2 regions of the Streptosporangium brasiliense genome follow, and region 1 is predicted to be linked to the other one. Evidence: riboswitches for the same ligand, from Rfam matches in the RefSeq annotation. Region 1 holds a riboswitch; the other holds the start of a gene.
What was found. Region 1 has a riboswitch for cyclic di-AMP ahead of J2S55_RS25155 (hypothetical protein). Riboswitches for the same ligand answer to the same signal wherever they lie in the genome.
Positions count from the first base shown of each region.

Region 2: linked by a shared signal. The riboswitch ahead of J2S55_RS23665 (C40 family peptidase) and the one ahead of J2S55_RS25155 (hypothetical protein) in region 1 are both predicted to bind cyclic di-AMP.

Region 1 is NZ_JAUSRB010000002.1:3,581,196-3,588,737, reverse strand. Features, by position in the region: gene J2S55_RS25180 (roadblock/LC7 domain-containing protein) at 1-128, shown strand, start outside; gene J2S55_RS25175 (DUF4388 domain-containing protein) at 142-1,014, shown strand; gene J2S55_RS25170 (roadblock/LC7 domain-containing protein) at 1,124-1,537, shown strand; gene J2S55_RS25165 (hypothetical protein) at 1,549-1,920, shown strand; gene J2S55_RS25160 (alpha/beta fold hydrolase) at 1,968-2,828, opposite strand; gene J2S55_RS25155 (hypothetical protein) at 3,000-3,593, opposite strand; cyclic di-AMP (ydaO/yuaA leader) riboswitch at 3,832-3,981, opposite strand; gene J2S55_RS25150 (ATP-binding protein) at 4,659-6,947, shown strand; gene J2S55_RS25145 (response regulator) at 6,944-7,542, shown strand, end outside.
Region 2 is NZ_JAUSRB010000002.1:3,264,179-3,271,720, reverse strand. Features, by position in the region: gene J2S55_RS23680 (Uma2 family endonuclease) at 1-108, shown strand, start outside; gene J2S55_RS23675 (branched-chain amino acid aminotransferase) at 163-1,257, opposite strand; gene J2S55_RS23670 (3-isopropylmalate dehydrogenase) at 1,431-2,477, opposite strand; cyclic di-AMP (ydaO/yuaA leader) riboswitch at 2,646-2,873, shown strand; gene J2S55_RS23665 (C40 family peptidase) at 2,861-3,505, shown strand; gene J2S55_RS23660 (hypothetical protein) at 3,569-3,691, opposite strand; gene serA (phosphoglycerate dehydrogenase) at 4,004-5,593, opposite strand; gene J2S55_RS23650 (hypothetical protein) at 5,810-6,769, shown strand; gene J2S55_RS23645 (FtsX-like permease family protein) at 7,006-7,542, opposite strand, start outside.

The DNA of each region.
Region 1 (7,542 bases):
TGAGACCGCTGGAAACGGTTTTCGACGGTCCTCTGGTGATTTACGTCCGGCTCGATCTGGAGCGCTCGAATCTCGCCCTGGCCCGCCACCGACTCCAGGCGCTCGCCGGCCGCCTGATAACCACGTGACGCCATGGCGACCGTGGAGAGCGTACTCAGCGGGCTCGCCGAGGAGCGTGCCACCGGCGCGCTGCGGCTGGGCAAGGCGGGGATGTTCTACCTCACCGGCGGCCGGGTGACCTACGCCGAGAGCCCGGCGGCCCCCCGGGCGGAGGACCTGCTGGCCGCCGGCCGGAGGGTCTCCGCCCTCGCCGTACGGCAGGCCAGACAGGCCGCCACCGAGGACCTGCGGGGCGGCGAACTGCTGGTCGCCCAGGGCGTGCTCACCCGGGGCGAGCTGGAGTTCTGTGTGCTGAGCGCGGTGCTCGACGCCGTGTACTTCCTGTTCGACGCCACCGGGCAGCGGCCGAGGTTCCGGCCGGGCGACCGGCACTGGCTCGGACCCCAGTGGTACTTCGACGTGACCGGGCTGCTCCAGGAGTGCCGGCGAAGGAGGGCACAGTTGGACCAGGCATGGCCGTCCGCCGAGCTGGACTCGCTCCCGGTCGTCCCGGTGGGCCGCATCCCCGCCCAGCGGGTGGTGCTGACCTCGCTCCAGTGGGAGGTACTGGTCGGCGCCGACTCGGCGGCGACCCCCTGCGACCTGGCGCGCAGGCTCGGCCGCCCGGCCTACTCGGTGCTGCTCGCCGTACGGCAGCTGGCCGCGGCCGGGCTGCTGCACATCCCGCAGGCCGGACCCGCCGGACCCGCCGGACCCGCCGCGCCCGGCCCGCTGCCCCGGCGCCCGAAAGGCGGCACCGGGCAGGCCGGCGACCCCCCGGCCGCCCCGGCGGCACCGCGCCCCCAGCCGGCGGGCGCGGCGCGGCCGGCCACGCCGCTCCCCCGGACGACGGGCGACCCCACCGACGTGAACCTGCTCATCCGGCTCAGAGACGCATTGGAGGCACTCACTTGACCCCCTCCCCGCCCCGCAGGACGGGACATCCACGCCGCAGGTGCTCGGTGAGCTTGTTCCGATGCCTATAAGGCTGCGGACGCTGAAGCTGATCGGAAGGAGGACGCCCGTGGAAGCGCGTGACGAGGTGCGCCGGGAGGCGGCGCTGCTACGTGACGAGATACGCCGGGAGATGGCGCTGCTGCGGGAGCGCATGACGGACGTGAACGGAAGCATCGCGTGCAGCGTGGACGGCCTGACGATAGCCAGCGATCTCAACGGCGACGTCGAGCAGATCGGCGCGCTGTCGTCGGCGATGCTGGCCCTCAGCCGCCGGATGACGGACATGGCCGGCAAGGGCGCCTTCGAGGAGACGTTGATCTCGGGCACCAACGGCTACGCGGCCTTCTACGCCGCGGGCCCAGAAATCGTCCTCACAGTTCTCGCCCGCCCGGGGACCAATCTCGGGCTGCTGCGACTGGAGGGCCGCAAGACGGCGGCGAACCTGGCCGCCATCACGTCCCGCATATCGATATCCCAGTGATCGGAGAAGACATGGGCAACATGGACATCTCTCTCAAGGAGATGATGGCGATCGACGGTGCCCTCGGCGCGGTGGTCGTGGACTACAACAGCGGCATGGCCCTCGGCGCCCTCGGCGGCTCCAAGGACCTGGACCTCCAGATCGCCGCGGCCGGCAACACCGAGGTCGTCAAGGCCAAGATGCGGACCATGGAGTCGCTGGGCCTCAAGGACGGCATCGAGGACATCCTCATCACGCTCAGCGGCCAGTACCACGTGATCCGCCCGGTCAGCGGCCGGGGCGGCAAGGGGCTCTTCCTCTATCTGGCGCTGGACCGCAGCCGGGCCAACCTGGCGCTCGCGCGGCACAACATGCGCGGCATCGAGGAGAAGCTCGAAATCTGATCCTCCGGTACGGCTTGCGCCCCGGGAGGCGCGGGCCGTACCGGAGCTCAACGCTCGGCGGCGGAGGTGAGCTCGTCGATCGCGGCGACGAACTCGGGCCAGAGCGGGCGCGGCAGGTCGTGGCCCATGCCGGGAAAGGTGATCAGCCTGGCCCCGGGGACCGCCTCGGCCGTGGCGACCCCGCCGGGCAGCGGCACGAGCTGGTCGTCCTCGCCGTGCATCACGAGGGTGGGCACCGTGATGTTCTTCAGCAGCGGCGCGCGGTCACCGGAGGCGATGATCCCGGCGAGCTGCCTGGCCGTCCCCGCCGGGTCGTAGCAGCGGTCGTAGCTCAGCCCGGCCAGCCGGGCGATCCGCTCGCGGTCGAGCGGGTAGCCCGGCGAGCCGATGACCTCCCAGGTCAGCAGCGACTGCCGGATGGCCGCCTCGCGGTCGAGCGAGACGGGCGCCATGAGCGCCGCCATCGCGGCCTCGGTGGGCGGGGCGGCGTGCACGCTGGGGGTGGACATGATGGAGGTGAGGCTGCGCACCCGGTGCGGGGAGCGGATCGCCAGCGTCTGGGCGATCATGCCGCCCATCGAGGCGCCGACCACGTGGGCGGACTCCCACCCGAGCGCGTCGAGCAGCCCGGCGGCGTCGTCGGCCATGTCGCCCAGCAGGTAGGGGGGCTGCCCGTCGCCGCCGAAGGCGGGCACGGCGGCGCCGTGGAGGTGGGTGGACTCCCCGGCGTCCCGGTTGTCGAAGCGGACCACGTGGTGCCCGCGGTCGGCGAGCAGCTCGCAGAGCCCCTCGTCCCAGTGGATGCGCTGGGCGCCGAGCCCCATGATCATAAGGAGCGGGCGGCCTCCGGGCGCGCCGAAGGTGTCGTAGGCGAGCTCGATGCCGTTCGCCCGGGCGCGCCGGGTCATGGCGCTCCCGCCGCACCGGTCACACCGGATGCCATGCTGGTCATGCCGGACAGAATGTCATTCTGTGGAAATGAGAGCAAGAGCGGACGCCCGGTGTGGGCGTCCGCTCCTGTCTTCGCGGGAGGCGAGCTTCTGCGGGGGCGAGTCTCGCTGGGGAGGCGAGCCTCGGGGTTACTTGTTGACCACCTGCGGCGGGGTGGCCGGGTTGTTGTCGATCCGGCCCCACGCGCCCGCGGAGAACGGCACGGGCTGGTTCTTCTTGCCCGGGCCGCTGCCCCACTTGGTGATGACGTAGTCGACCTTGATGTGGCCCATGCCACCGTTGCCGTCCACACCGAGCGTGTCGGAGTTGAACGTGCCGCCGGTCAGGTCGGCGAAGGTCTTGGCGTCGAGGTCGATCATGACACCGCTGCTGGAGGGCACGCCGGGGCCGCGGTCGCCGACGAAGAACTTGGCCTTCTTGCCCTTGTAGACGACGTAACCCTCGGTCATCAGCGGCCAGCTCGGGCTGGCGATCATGCCCTTCTGCATCGGCTTGCCGCTTGCGGGCAGGCCGGTGTCCCCGGCGCGGCCGGAGGAGTCGTCCCAGAAGTAGGAGGCCTTGGTCGAGCCCTTCAGGAGGACGACCTCGGAGCCGGAGCCGGAGCCGGAGCCGGGGGTGGAGGCGCCGGTGTCGGCCGCTGCGGGGAGAGCCGAGACGACGGCCGAGGAGGTCAGGACACTCGCACCGAGGAGGGCGGCGGCCACGAAACGGTTCTTACGCATACCAAGGGAGAAACGCATGAGGTAAAAAGACTCTTTCGCGAGGGAACGGGGAGGCGCGTGCGCCGTGAAGAGGCGCAGGCGGATACGCGCTCACAGGACAGAAGAGGCGTAGCAAGCTGTGCTGGCGCTACGCGGAGCGCGGCGGGGGGCCGCGTTCGGACGCGGCGAGGAAGTCTTAGAGGGCCGGCACCAACGGGGTGGACGCCGGCGGCAAGAGGGCGTGGTGCCCCATGTGGTGATCTCCTCTCCATCTCGTCTACCGGGTTAGCTGACGGATTCGGGCGGTGGAGTTGCCCTACCGCCGCACGTTCGCGGCGGATTCACCCCAAGAAGTGGGTCCCCGGTTCCCGTGACCCTGAGGGCCTCCGGGATTCGACGTCGGCCGGCCGCTCCTTCTATTGAAGGGCAGGTCGCCAACCGATCACGAATAGGACACTACCCCCCATTCAGGGGCAAAGCAAAACAAAACCCATGGAAACCCCAGAAGATCTACCTCAACAGCCAAGAAAAGGCCATTGGTCAAGCCTTGACCGTGCCTACCGGGAACGCCGACCCCATTGGAACTGTTAGGAGAGTTACTTAACGGCTTATCGGTGATCAAGCCGTTGAGCTGGGGATACACCCCTTCTCCCGGCTGAATGCGGCCCCTCGGCGGACAGGGGCGGGATCTCCCTCGCCATGGCCGCGGCCGGCGTGCCGGCCCTTTATCGGCGGCCCTCATTACCTCCGCACACGCCTATGAGTCGATGAAAACACCCATCAGCCGGGCCTGTGCCCGCTCCCCGGAAGATCCAGGAATGCCCGTCCCCATCCCGGGCAAAGCCGCGGTCATGGCATCCATCCGCCGCAGGACCGGGACGAGGTCGGCACCGCCGACGCCGGCGGCGGGAAAAGGCCACCGGTCCCAGCCCGGTCAACGGCTCCCACACCCACCGTCCACGGGCTTCTCCCAACCTCCGGGCTCCCGGCGTCCCGGCGGATCCGGCGGGCGGCCCGGGTCCGCCGTCCGGGTGAGCGCCGCCCGGGACCCGCGGCCGTAGGCGATGCCGACAGTAATGTGGGCCCGTGCTGATCGCCCTCGGTTGCGCGGTGCTCCTCACGGTCCTTTACGCACTGGCGGTGTACGGCACGGCCGGGCCGGCGGCGATCGGAGCGGTCGCCGCCGCGCCGGCCGTCACCCTCGTGGCCGTCATGCACGGCGGGAGTCTCCAGGACTCCGTCGGAGCGGGAGGGCTCACGGCGGGCGGCGCCGCGATGGCGTGGGCCACCGGGCGTTCCCACCGCCGCCGCAGGGCCGACCGTGCGGCGCTCGCCGCCTACCGGGCCGCCGCCGAGGCCGTGCCCCGGCTGGCTGCCATCACCGAACGCGACCGCCTCGCCGCCGAACTCCACGACGTGGCCGCCCACCGGCTCACCGGGATCGTGGTCGCCTCGGCCGCCGCCCTCCGCCTCGACGACCCGGTCCGCGCCGCCGAGGCCGTCACCCACGCCGCCGACGCGGGCCGCCAGGCCGTGGCCGAACTCGACCGCCTCTGCGCCCTGGACCGCCGCGGCCGTGCCCTCGCCCTCGGCGACATCGACACCCTCCTCGTCGGCCGTCCCGGCGTGACCTACCACCGCACGGTCGCCACCGCGCCGCCCGAACTCGCCGCGGTCGCCTTCCGCGTGGTCCGCGAGGCTCTGACGAACGCGATGCGCTACGCCACCGGCGCCGCCGTCCACGTCCGGGTGGAAGCCGTCCACGACATCTCGGCGACACCGGCCGCCACCGGCTCGGTGCCCGCTCCGGCCACCGGCCCGGGGATCGCATCCGTCGTCGCCGGCCCCCCGGCGGCGGAGGCCGCCACCGGCCGGCTGGTGGTGACGGTCACCGACGACGGCGGCCCGGCGACCGTCTCCGGCCTGGGCACGGGCACCGGCCTCGCCACCCTGCGCCGGGCCGTCGGCGCCCTCGGCGGCACCCTGCACGCCGGCCCGCGCCTCGACCCGGGCAGCAGCCCAGACAGCGACCCGCGCACCGGCCGGTGCCCCGGCCCGGTCAGCGGCCCGCGCACCGGCCGGAGTGCCGGTCCCCTCCCACATCGCGCCCCGCCGTACGGACCCGCGTCCGCGCCGGAGACGGCGCGGACTCCCCCGCCGCCCCGCGGCTGGACGGTCCAGGCCCGCCTCCCGCTCACGGCCGCCCCCTCCCCCTCCCCCGCCCTCGGCCGCCCCCGCCCGTTCCCCCTGCTCCGCCATGACGACAGCCGACGGGACGCCCACCGGCACGGCCGTGCGGCGGGCTGGCGGGGAACGGCGGCGCTGGACTGGGCCCTGGTGGTACTGGCCGTGGCGCTGCCCGCCGGAGCCGGGCTGCTCCACGCGGAGGCGCCTGAGCCGTTCGCGACCCCGGCGTCCGGAGCGCTGCTGTCGGTCCTGCTCGTACTGCACGCCCTGCCGCTGAGGTGGCGTCGCGAGCTGCCCTGGCCGAGTCTGGCCGCGGCGCAGTCGGTGCTGTCGGCCTGGCTGTGGTGCGACGCGGCCGGGTGGACCGCGCCGGAGTCGGCGCAGCTGGTGCTGTTGTGCTGGTGGGTGGAGCTGACTTTGATCTACAGCGTCGGCGCGTACGGCGGGCGCGGCTGGCCGGCCCCGCTCGCGGTGGCGGCCCTGGGCGCCTACCCCCTGGTCGACGGCTTGACGGGGCCGCCGGTAGCCGTCTGGGCGACGCTCACGGCGGCGTTGGCCGTCCCCACCGTCGCGGTGTGGGCCGCGGGCGTGTCCGTCGGCGGGCGGCGGCGCCGGCTGCGGGACGCCGCGGCGCTGGAGCGCGACCGGCTCGACCGGGACGCGGCGGCGGCGGCCCGGGCCGAGCGGGACCGGATCGCCGCCGGGCTGCGCCGTACCGCCAGATCGCGGGCCGAGTCGGCGGTCAGGGCGGCCGACGAGCGGCGCCTCGACACCGTCCTGACCGAGGCCAGGGCCGGTCTCACCGCGCTGCGCGAACTCCTCGGCGAGCTGCGCGACGATCCCGCCGACGACGCCCTTCCCCCCGTCATCGCCGCGATCTCCGCCCTGGCCGCCAGGAGCCACGCCGCCGTCCGTTACACGGGGACGCGCCGGCCGATGCCCGCCACCGTCGAGGTCGCCGCCTACCGGATCGCCGAAGCCATGCTGCCCGGCGGCGTGAACGGCATGAGCGGCACGAGCGGCGTGAACGGCGTGACGGTGACCGTGGCCTACCTTCCGGACGGCCTGGCGCTGTCCGGCCCGGCCGAGGCCCGGAAGGTGCGCGCCACGGCCGACGCCGCAGGCGGTACGGTCACCGAGACGGAGGACGGGGTGCGGGTGTGGCTGCCGGAGGTGAGGCCGGCGTGATCCGGGTGACGGTCGCCGACGACCAGGCGGTGGTCCGGGTGGGGATCACCGCGGTGCTCGACGCCGAAGCGGACATCACCGTCGTCGGCCAGGCCGCCGACGGCGGGACGGCCGTGGCCCAGGCGGCGTCCCTGCTGCCCGACGTGGCCGTCCTGGACATCAGGATGCCCGGCCTCGACGGGCTCGCGGCCACGGCCCGGATCACGGCGGAGGTCCCGGGCGTGAAGGTGGTGGTGCTCACCACCTTCGGCCTGGATGAGTACGTGTTCGCGGCGCTACGCGCGGGAGCCGCCGGGTTCCTGCTGAAGGACGCCGACCCCGAACGGGTCATCGACGCGGTCCGGGTGGTCGCCAGGGGTGACGCGCTGCTCGACCCCGGGGTGACCCGGCGGCTGCTCGACCGCTTCGCCGCCGACGCCGGCCCGGCCGACACCGCCCGCGTCGCTGGTCTCACCCCCCGCGAGACCCAGGTTCTCCTGCACGTCGCCCGGGGCCTGTCCAACGCCGAGATCGCCGTCTCCCTGGGGATCAGCCCGGCCACGGTCAAGGACCATGTCGCGCGGATCCTCGCCCAGCTCGGGGTCCGCGACCGCGT
Region 2 (7,542 bases), 320 kb from region 1:
AGCGAGGACGGATACACCCACGAGGTCTCCGTGAAACTCGGCGACCCGTTCGACCTGCCCGCGCCGTGGAACCTCACGATCGACACGGGCAGGCTGATCGAGATGTGAGTCACGCGAGGAGAGCCCGGCCAGGTGGGAGGCCGGGCTCTTCTCGTGTCCGGGTCAGCAGATCTTGTGGACCCAGCCGTGGGCGTCGGGACGGGAACCGTACTGGATGCCGACCAGCTCCTCGCGGATCCTGGCGGTGACGGGGCCCTGGGTGCCGTCGCCGACCGTCCAGGCGCGGTCGGCGCCCTTGACCGAGCCGACGGGGGTCACGACCGCCGCGGTGCCGCAGGCGAAGACCTCGGTGAGCTCGCCGGACTCGCAGCCCGCCTGCCACTCCTCGATCGACAGGCGCCCCTCCTCGGCGGTCAGGCCCAGCTCGGAGGCGAGGGCGAGGATCGAGTCGCGGGTGATGCCGGGCAGGAGCGTGCCGGTGAGGGCCGGGGTGAGCAGGCGGTCGCCGTAGACGAAGAACAGGTTCATCCCGCCCATCTCCTCGACGTAGCGGTGCTCGGCCGCGTCGAGCCAGACCACCTGGTCACAGCCCTGCTCGACGGCCTGGCGCTGGGCGACGAAGGCCGCCGCGTAGTTGCCGCCGCACTTGGCGAAGCCGGTGCCGCCGGGGGCGGCGCGGGTGTATTCGGTGGACAGCCAGACCGAGACGGCCTTGCTGCCGCCGAAGTAGGCGGCCGCCGGGGAGGCGATCACCATGTAGCGGTAGGACCGGGACGGGTAGTTGACGCCGAGCGCGGCCTGCGTGGCGATCATGAAGGGGCGCAGGTAGAGGCTGTGCCCCGGGGTGGTGGGGACCCACTCGCGATCGGTCTGGACGAGGAGCTCCAGCGACTCGACGAACGCCTCCTCGGGCAGCTCCGGCATGGCCATCCGCACCGCCGACTGGTTGAAGCGGGCGGCGTTGGCGTAGGGCCGGAAGGACGCGATCGCGCCGCTCTCCTGACGGTAGGCCTTCAGGCCCTCGAAGAGCTCCTGGGCGTAGTGGAAGACCGCGGTCGCCGGGTCCAGGCTCAGCGGGCCGTACGGCGTGAGCCGCGCGTCGTGCCAGCCCTCCCCCTCGGTGTAGTCGATCGAGATCATGTGATCGGTGAATGCCTGCCCGAACCCGGGGCTCGCCAGTACCTGCTCACGCTCGGCTGCGGTGCGAGCGTGGTCGGAGAGCTGCACGTCGAAGCTGAGCTTCTGAGCGGTGGTCATGGCGGAGATCCTTCTCTTGAGGCGGTCTGCCCTTGGGTCCATTCTGCGGTGGACCCAGGTAACGGGAAACTACTGCATCTGTGTCGAAAACCGGCACTGCCGGGATAAAACGAAGACGCGCCTGGCAGCTTCTGTGAGCCGCCAGACGCGTCTGGGTGGGGGAGGCGGCTCTGTCAGCCGGCTACTCGGGCGGTGATGTCGTCACCGATCTCGTGAGTGGTCCGGCCGGTCCAGCCGGTGAGCCGCTCGACCAGGTCGTCGGCGACGGCCTGCTCGACCTTGGCGGCCTCGTCGGCCAGCCCGAGGTGGTCCAGGAGCATGGCGACCGACAGGATCGTGGCGGTCGGGTCGGCCTTGCCCTGGCCCGCGATGTCGGGGGCGCTGCCGTGGACCGGCTCGAACATGCTCGGCGCGGTCCGGTCGGGGTTGATGTTGCCGCTGGCCGCCAGGCCGATGCCGCCGGCGACGGCGGCGCCGATGTCGGTGATGATGTCGCCGAAGAGGTTGTCGGTGACGATCACGTCGAACCGCTCCGGCTGGGTGACGAAGAACATCGAGGCCGCGTCGACGTGGCAGTAGTCGGTCTGGACGTCGGGGTATTCCAGGCCGACCCGGTCGAACGTGCGGGCCCAGAGGTCACCGGCGTAGGTGAGCACGTTGGTCTTGTGGACCAGCGTCAGCTTCTTGCGGGGACGGGCGAGCGCCTTGTCGAAGGCGTAGCGGACGACGCGCTCGACGCCGAAGGCGGTGTTCAGCGACTCCTGGGTGGCGACCTCGTGCGGGGTGCCGCGGCGCAGCACGCCGCCCGCGCCCGCGTAGAGGCTCTCGGTGCCCTCACGGACGACGACCATGTCGATGTCCTCGGGGCGGGCCTTGCCCAGCGGGGTCTCGACGCCGGGGAAGAGCTTGACCGGACGGAGGTTGACGTAGTGGTCGAGCTCGAAGCGGAGCCTGAGCAGCAGGTCGCGCTCCAGGATGCCCGGCGGCACGCTGGGGTCGCCGATCGCGCCGAGCAGGATCGCGTCGTATCCGCGCAGCTCGTCCAGGACCGCGTCGGGAAGGGTCTCACCGGTCCGGTGGTAGCGCTTGGCGCCGAGATCGTAGGTGACGGTCTCCACCTTCGTGCCGACCGCTTCGAGCACCTTCAGGCCCTCGGTGACGACCTCGACTCCGATCCCGTCCCCGGGGATGACTGCCAGACGAATGTTGCGCGAATCCATGCAGGCACCTTACCGGTCCGTCTCGGTAATCGAACACCGATCTCACCCATCGGACATTTTCGCGCGTACGGGACCTCATGATCCACAGCAGTCTCGACCCCTGTGATCCCTTTGTCCGCTTTTGCGACGTATTGACCCTTTCGTTAAGTTTCGTTATGGTCCTCTGCATTCGAACCGATGCCTAATCCGCCGGGCCGTCCCCCCTTCGGCCTGCGCGGAGCCGGGGAACCACTTCCGGGACCCACGGCCGCCCAGGACTCCGCGCTTCGCCTGGCGGAGCCATGTCCTGAGCCGCCTTCACGGATCCCTTGGGGCGAATCAGCGCTTCGCGCGCCGTAGGGCGGCCTCCACGCCCGAGCCCGACAGCTAACCCGGCCGGCCCTATGGAAGGAACCATCCTGTCCGGCAAGATTCGCCCCCGCGTCCTGTCCCTGCTCGTCGCCGGCACCGCCGTGCTCGCGACCCCGTCTCTCGCGCTGGCCGACTCCCCCAAGGCCGACTCTCCCAAGGCCCCCGCCCCCGCCCCCGTCACCGCCACCGCGCCGCTCACCGGGCCCAAGCTCAAGGAGATCATCACCAAGGATGCTCCCGTGCCCGCCTGGAAGAAGGCCGTGAAGTGGGCCATGTCCAAGCGCGGCACGCCCTACGTCTGGGGCGGCACCGGCAACGGCGGCTTCGACTGCTCCGGCCTGATGCTCCGCGCCTACGGCGCCGCCGGGATCAAGCTGCCCCGCGTGGCCGCCGCCCAGTACGCGGCGTTCTCCAAGAAGGTCTCCTGGAAGAACCTCAAGCCCGGCGACCTCGTCTTCTTCCACAATCTCGGGCACGTCGGCATGATCACCAAGCCGGGTTACATGGTCCACGCCCCGCAGACCGGCGACGTGGTCAAGGAGGAGAAGCTCAACTCCTGGCGTCGCAGCACGTTCGTCGGCGGCGTCCGCCCCGACCGCACGGGCGTCAAGCTCGCCGCCGAACAGGCCAAGCTCGCGGCCCAGCCCGCCCCCACGATGCTCCAGGCCACCCCCTGATCCCCGGAGGGCGCCGGTCACCCGGACCGGCGCCCCGCGGGTCGGAATGAGAGCCCTACCCGGCTAGCGGGTGGGAGCGCCCCCGTTGTCGCGGCGGTCCAGGGCGGTCTGGAGCGCGTCGGCGGCCTCGTCTTCGGCGTCTTCGGGACGGTTCCAGGGATACATGTCGTACATGGCGATTCTCATCTCGGTCGCATGCGGGCAGGGAGAGATGGTCCGGACTCCGGTCACGGATCGGACCGGGCCTGAGTGCCGCGGGTCCGGATCGCGGACCGGCGGCGCGGGGCCGGCGTGCGCCGCCACACCGCGGCGGGCTGCCGGCCTGCCCTGTCAGGCCCCGCCGCGGCAGGTAATGAGTGCGAGAACCTGGCGCATTTCCTGCCAGGTTACCTGCCCGTACGGACACCGTCCCGCACTCCGTACACACTTCTCACATGCTGAGACGCACAACGGCTGCCGCCCCCGGCTTCCCGGGGACGGCAGCCGTCGCCGTACGCGCTAGTCGGCCAGGTCGACCGAGCGGCCGCTGTCGGCGCCGATCTCGGCGCCGATCACGTCGAGCACGTCGGCCGGGATGGCGGAGTCGACGGTCAGCGCGATGAGGGCCTTGCCGCCCTTCGCGTCCCGGGCCACCTGCATCGAGGCGATGTTGATGCTGTGGTCGCCGAGGATGCGGCCGACGACGCCGACGATGCCGGGGCGGTCGGTGTAGGTGAAGAACGACAGGTGGTCGGTCGGCTCGATCTCCATCTGGTAGCCGTTGACCTCGACGATCTTGGTGATCTGACGCGGGCCCGACAGGGTGCCCGAGACCGAGACCGTGCGGCCGTCGGCCAGCACGCCGCGGACGGTGACGACGTTGCGCCAGTCGGGGCTCTCGGAGCTGGTGACCAGCTCGACGGTCACGCCGCGGTCCTTGGCCAGGAGCGGGGCGTTGACGTAGGTGACCGAGTCTTCGACCACGTCGGTGAAGATGCCCTTGAGCGCCGCCAGCTCCAGCACGCGGACGTCCTGGGAGGCGATCTCACCGCGGACCTCGACGTCGAGCCTGGTGGCGACCTCGCCCGCGAGGGCGGTGAAGACCCGGCCGAGCTTCTCGGCCAGCGGCAGGCCCGGCTTGACGTCCTCGGCGACGACGCCGCCCTGGACGTTGACCGCGTCCGGCACGAACTCCCCGGCGAGGGCGAGCTTCACGCTGCGCGCGACCTGGGTGCCGGCCTTCTCCTGGGCCTCGTGGGTGGAGGCGCCCAGGTGCGGGGTGACGACGACCTGGTCCAGCTCGAACAGCGGGCTGTCGGTGACCGGCTCCTTGGGGAAGACGTCGATGCCGGCGCCGGCGACGCGGCCTTCCTTGATCGCCGAGTAGAGCGCGTTCTCGTCGATGATGCCGCCGCGGGCGACGTTGATCAGGCGCACCGACGGCTTGACCGTGTGGAGCTCCTTGTCACCGATGAGCCCGATGGTCTCCTTGGACTTGGGCAGGTGCACGGTGATGAAGTCGGCCTCGCGCAGGGCCTCCTCCAGCGAGACCAGGCGGACGCCCATCTGCGCGGCGCGGGCCGGCTGCAGGTAGGGGTCGTAGGCGATCAGCTCGACGCCGAACGGCTGCAGGCGCTGGGCGACGAGCTGGCCGATCTTGCCGAGGCCCAGGATGGCGACGACCTTCTCGTCGAGCTCCACACCGGTGTACTTCGAGCGCTTCCACTCGCCGCCCTTGAGCGCCAGGTGCGCCTGGGCGACGTTGCGGGCGGAGGCGAGGATCAGCGCGACGGTGTGCTCGGCGGCGCTGGTGATGTTGGAGGTGGGCGCGTTGACGACCATGACGCCGGCCTTGGTGGCGGCCTCCACGTCCACGTTGTCCAGGCCGACGCCGGCCCGGGCGACGACCCGGAGCTTGGGGGCGGCCGCGATGGCCTCGGCGTCTACCTGCGTGGCGCTGCGCACGATGAGCGCGTCCACGTCGGCGAGGGCGGGCAGGAACTGGGCGCGGTCGGCGCCGTCGGTGTGGCGGACTTCGAAGTCCGCGCCCAGGACCGCGAGACCGGCCTCGGAGAGTTCCTCTGCGACCAGTACGACGGGCTTGTTCACAGGCTAGATCCTTAGAGACGTGGCGGCTGCTGCACGGACCTCACGTATTCTATCGGCGCTTGTGAACGCGTTCACGAGTGTCCCGCGATCCGAGACGGTCACCTGGGGTACCCACCCCCGGAGCATCCATGCGCGGAAAATTCAACTTGGTATTGCTCCAGAGAAAAGTTCACGATTACCCTCATAAGCCGTGGTCCCCTACCTATCGTTCCTCATATGAGCATCGGGAACCCCGCCCTCGGCGATGTGCTCGCGCAGCACGGCGGCCCGCACCGGCTGCTGGCGGCGCTTGCCGAATGGGGACTCCTGGTTGCCGTGCGGCCGGACCGCTCCGTCGTGCTCGGCACGACGCAGGCGGGTGACCGGGTGCTGCTCGGATACACCTCGGCGAGCACCTACGCACGGCACCGTGGCAACCACTCGCTGTCGGCCTGCGACGCCGACACCATCCTCGACATCCAGCGCGTCACCGGTGTGCGGGAAATCGTGATCGACGCCGCGGGCCCGGCGGCCGCCGCCGTGCCCATCGAGGATCTCCAGCGCTACCTGCAGTCGACCCGCACCGGCCCCACGCCGGCGCTGTCGGGCGTGGCCCTGACGGCATACGCGACCGGGGCGATGGCCACGGTCTCGCGTCCGCAGAACCCCCCGGCGGCCCGCCGGCCGGAGTACCCGGTGGCACGCCCGCCGGAGACCCCGGTCGCCCGCCAGCCGGAGTTCCCGGTCGCGCGCCCGCCGGAGGCCCCGGTGGCACACCCGCAGCGGGCCTCCGTGCCGGCCGCGCCCGCCCAGCCGTGGATCCCCGCGCCCCGCCCCCACCTGTCGGGGCCGATGCAGATGGTGGACCCCGGCTACCGGCGGTGCGAGCACCCGATCCTGCCCGCGCTGCGCGTGGCGATCTCGCACGTGCTCGCCGACTACCCGCTCGTCCACCACGTGTGGATCTCCGAGGCCCGCACCTCCTCCGGCGCCCCGGGGATCATGCTGCACGTCAAGGTGCACATGTCGGCCGCCGAGGACGTGGTCCGGGACATCCACCGCGGGGTCCGCGCCCGGCTGCCGCAGCTCGCGGCGAGCGAGGCGCCGATCCTCATGGCCCGGGTCGCCGACGCGCGCAGCGAGCAGCGGATGGTCGAGGTCGGCGCCCACGTGGTCTGCGCCGACGTCACCGGCTGACAGAACCTCCGCGCGGGGACGGCCGTCCCACGACGGTGTGTCGGGAACGGCCGTGCGGACAGCCCGCCACCCCCGACGGGGACCACCTCCGCCGCGGCGCCGGCCGGACGGACCCGCCCGGGTCCGGCCGGCCGCGGCCACCGGCGGCCTTGCGCCGCCGCTATCCGGTACGGCGGGCCGGCGTCATCCTCGTCCGGGTGAACGCCCCCGCCAGCCGTCCGCTCCGGCGCCGGGCGCTATCCGGTGCGGCGGGCCAGCGTCACCCCGGTCCGGGCGGAGAGCCCCGCCACGAGGGCGGCCAGCACCGGCAGGCCGACCACGATCGCCGCCAGGAAGAGCCAGGGGATCTCGATCGTCGGCGGCGTCGAGGGGAGCGTCAGGGTCTGCCGGCCGAGATCCGTTGTGACGACCGTGGAGTAGCCCCACTCGGCCGTCAGGGACCACGCCCCGGCGATCCCCGTGACCGAACCGGCCACCGTGCCGATCAGCACGCCGAGCCCCGCGATGAATCCGGCCTGCCCGGCGACGACCAGCCGGCGCGTCCCCGGCGGGGCTCCGACGGCGGCCATCGTCGCCAGGTCGGGCCGCATGTCGGCCGCCGCGAGCCCGGTGGCGACGAACGTGCCGCCCAGCACCAGGACGAGCGCCGCCCCCAGGAGCAGCCACAGCTGCGGGATGATCTCCTGCTCGAACCCGGTCTGGACGTGAACGTCGGTCCCCGGGGCCACCCCGTTGAGCTCCCACTCCAGGTCGAGCTCCTGCTGGCGGGTGGG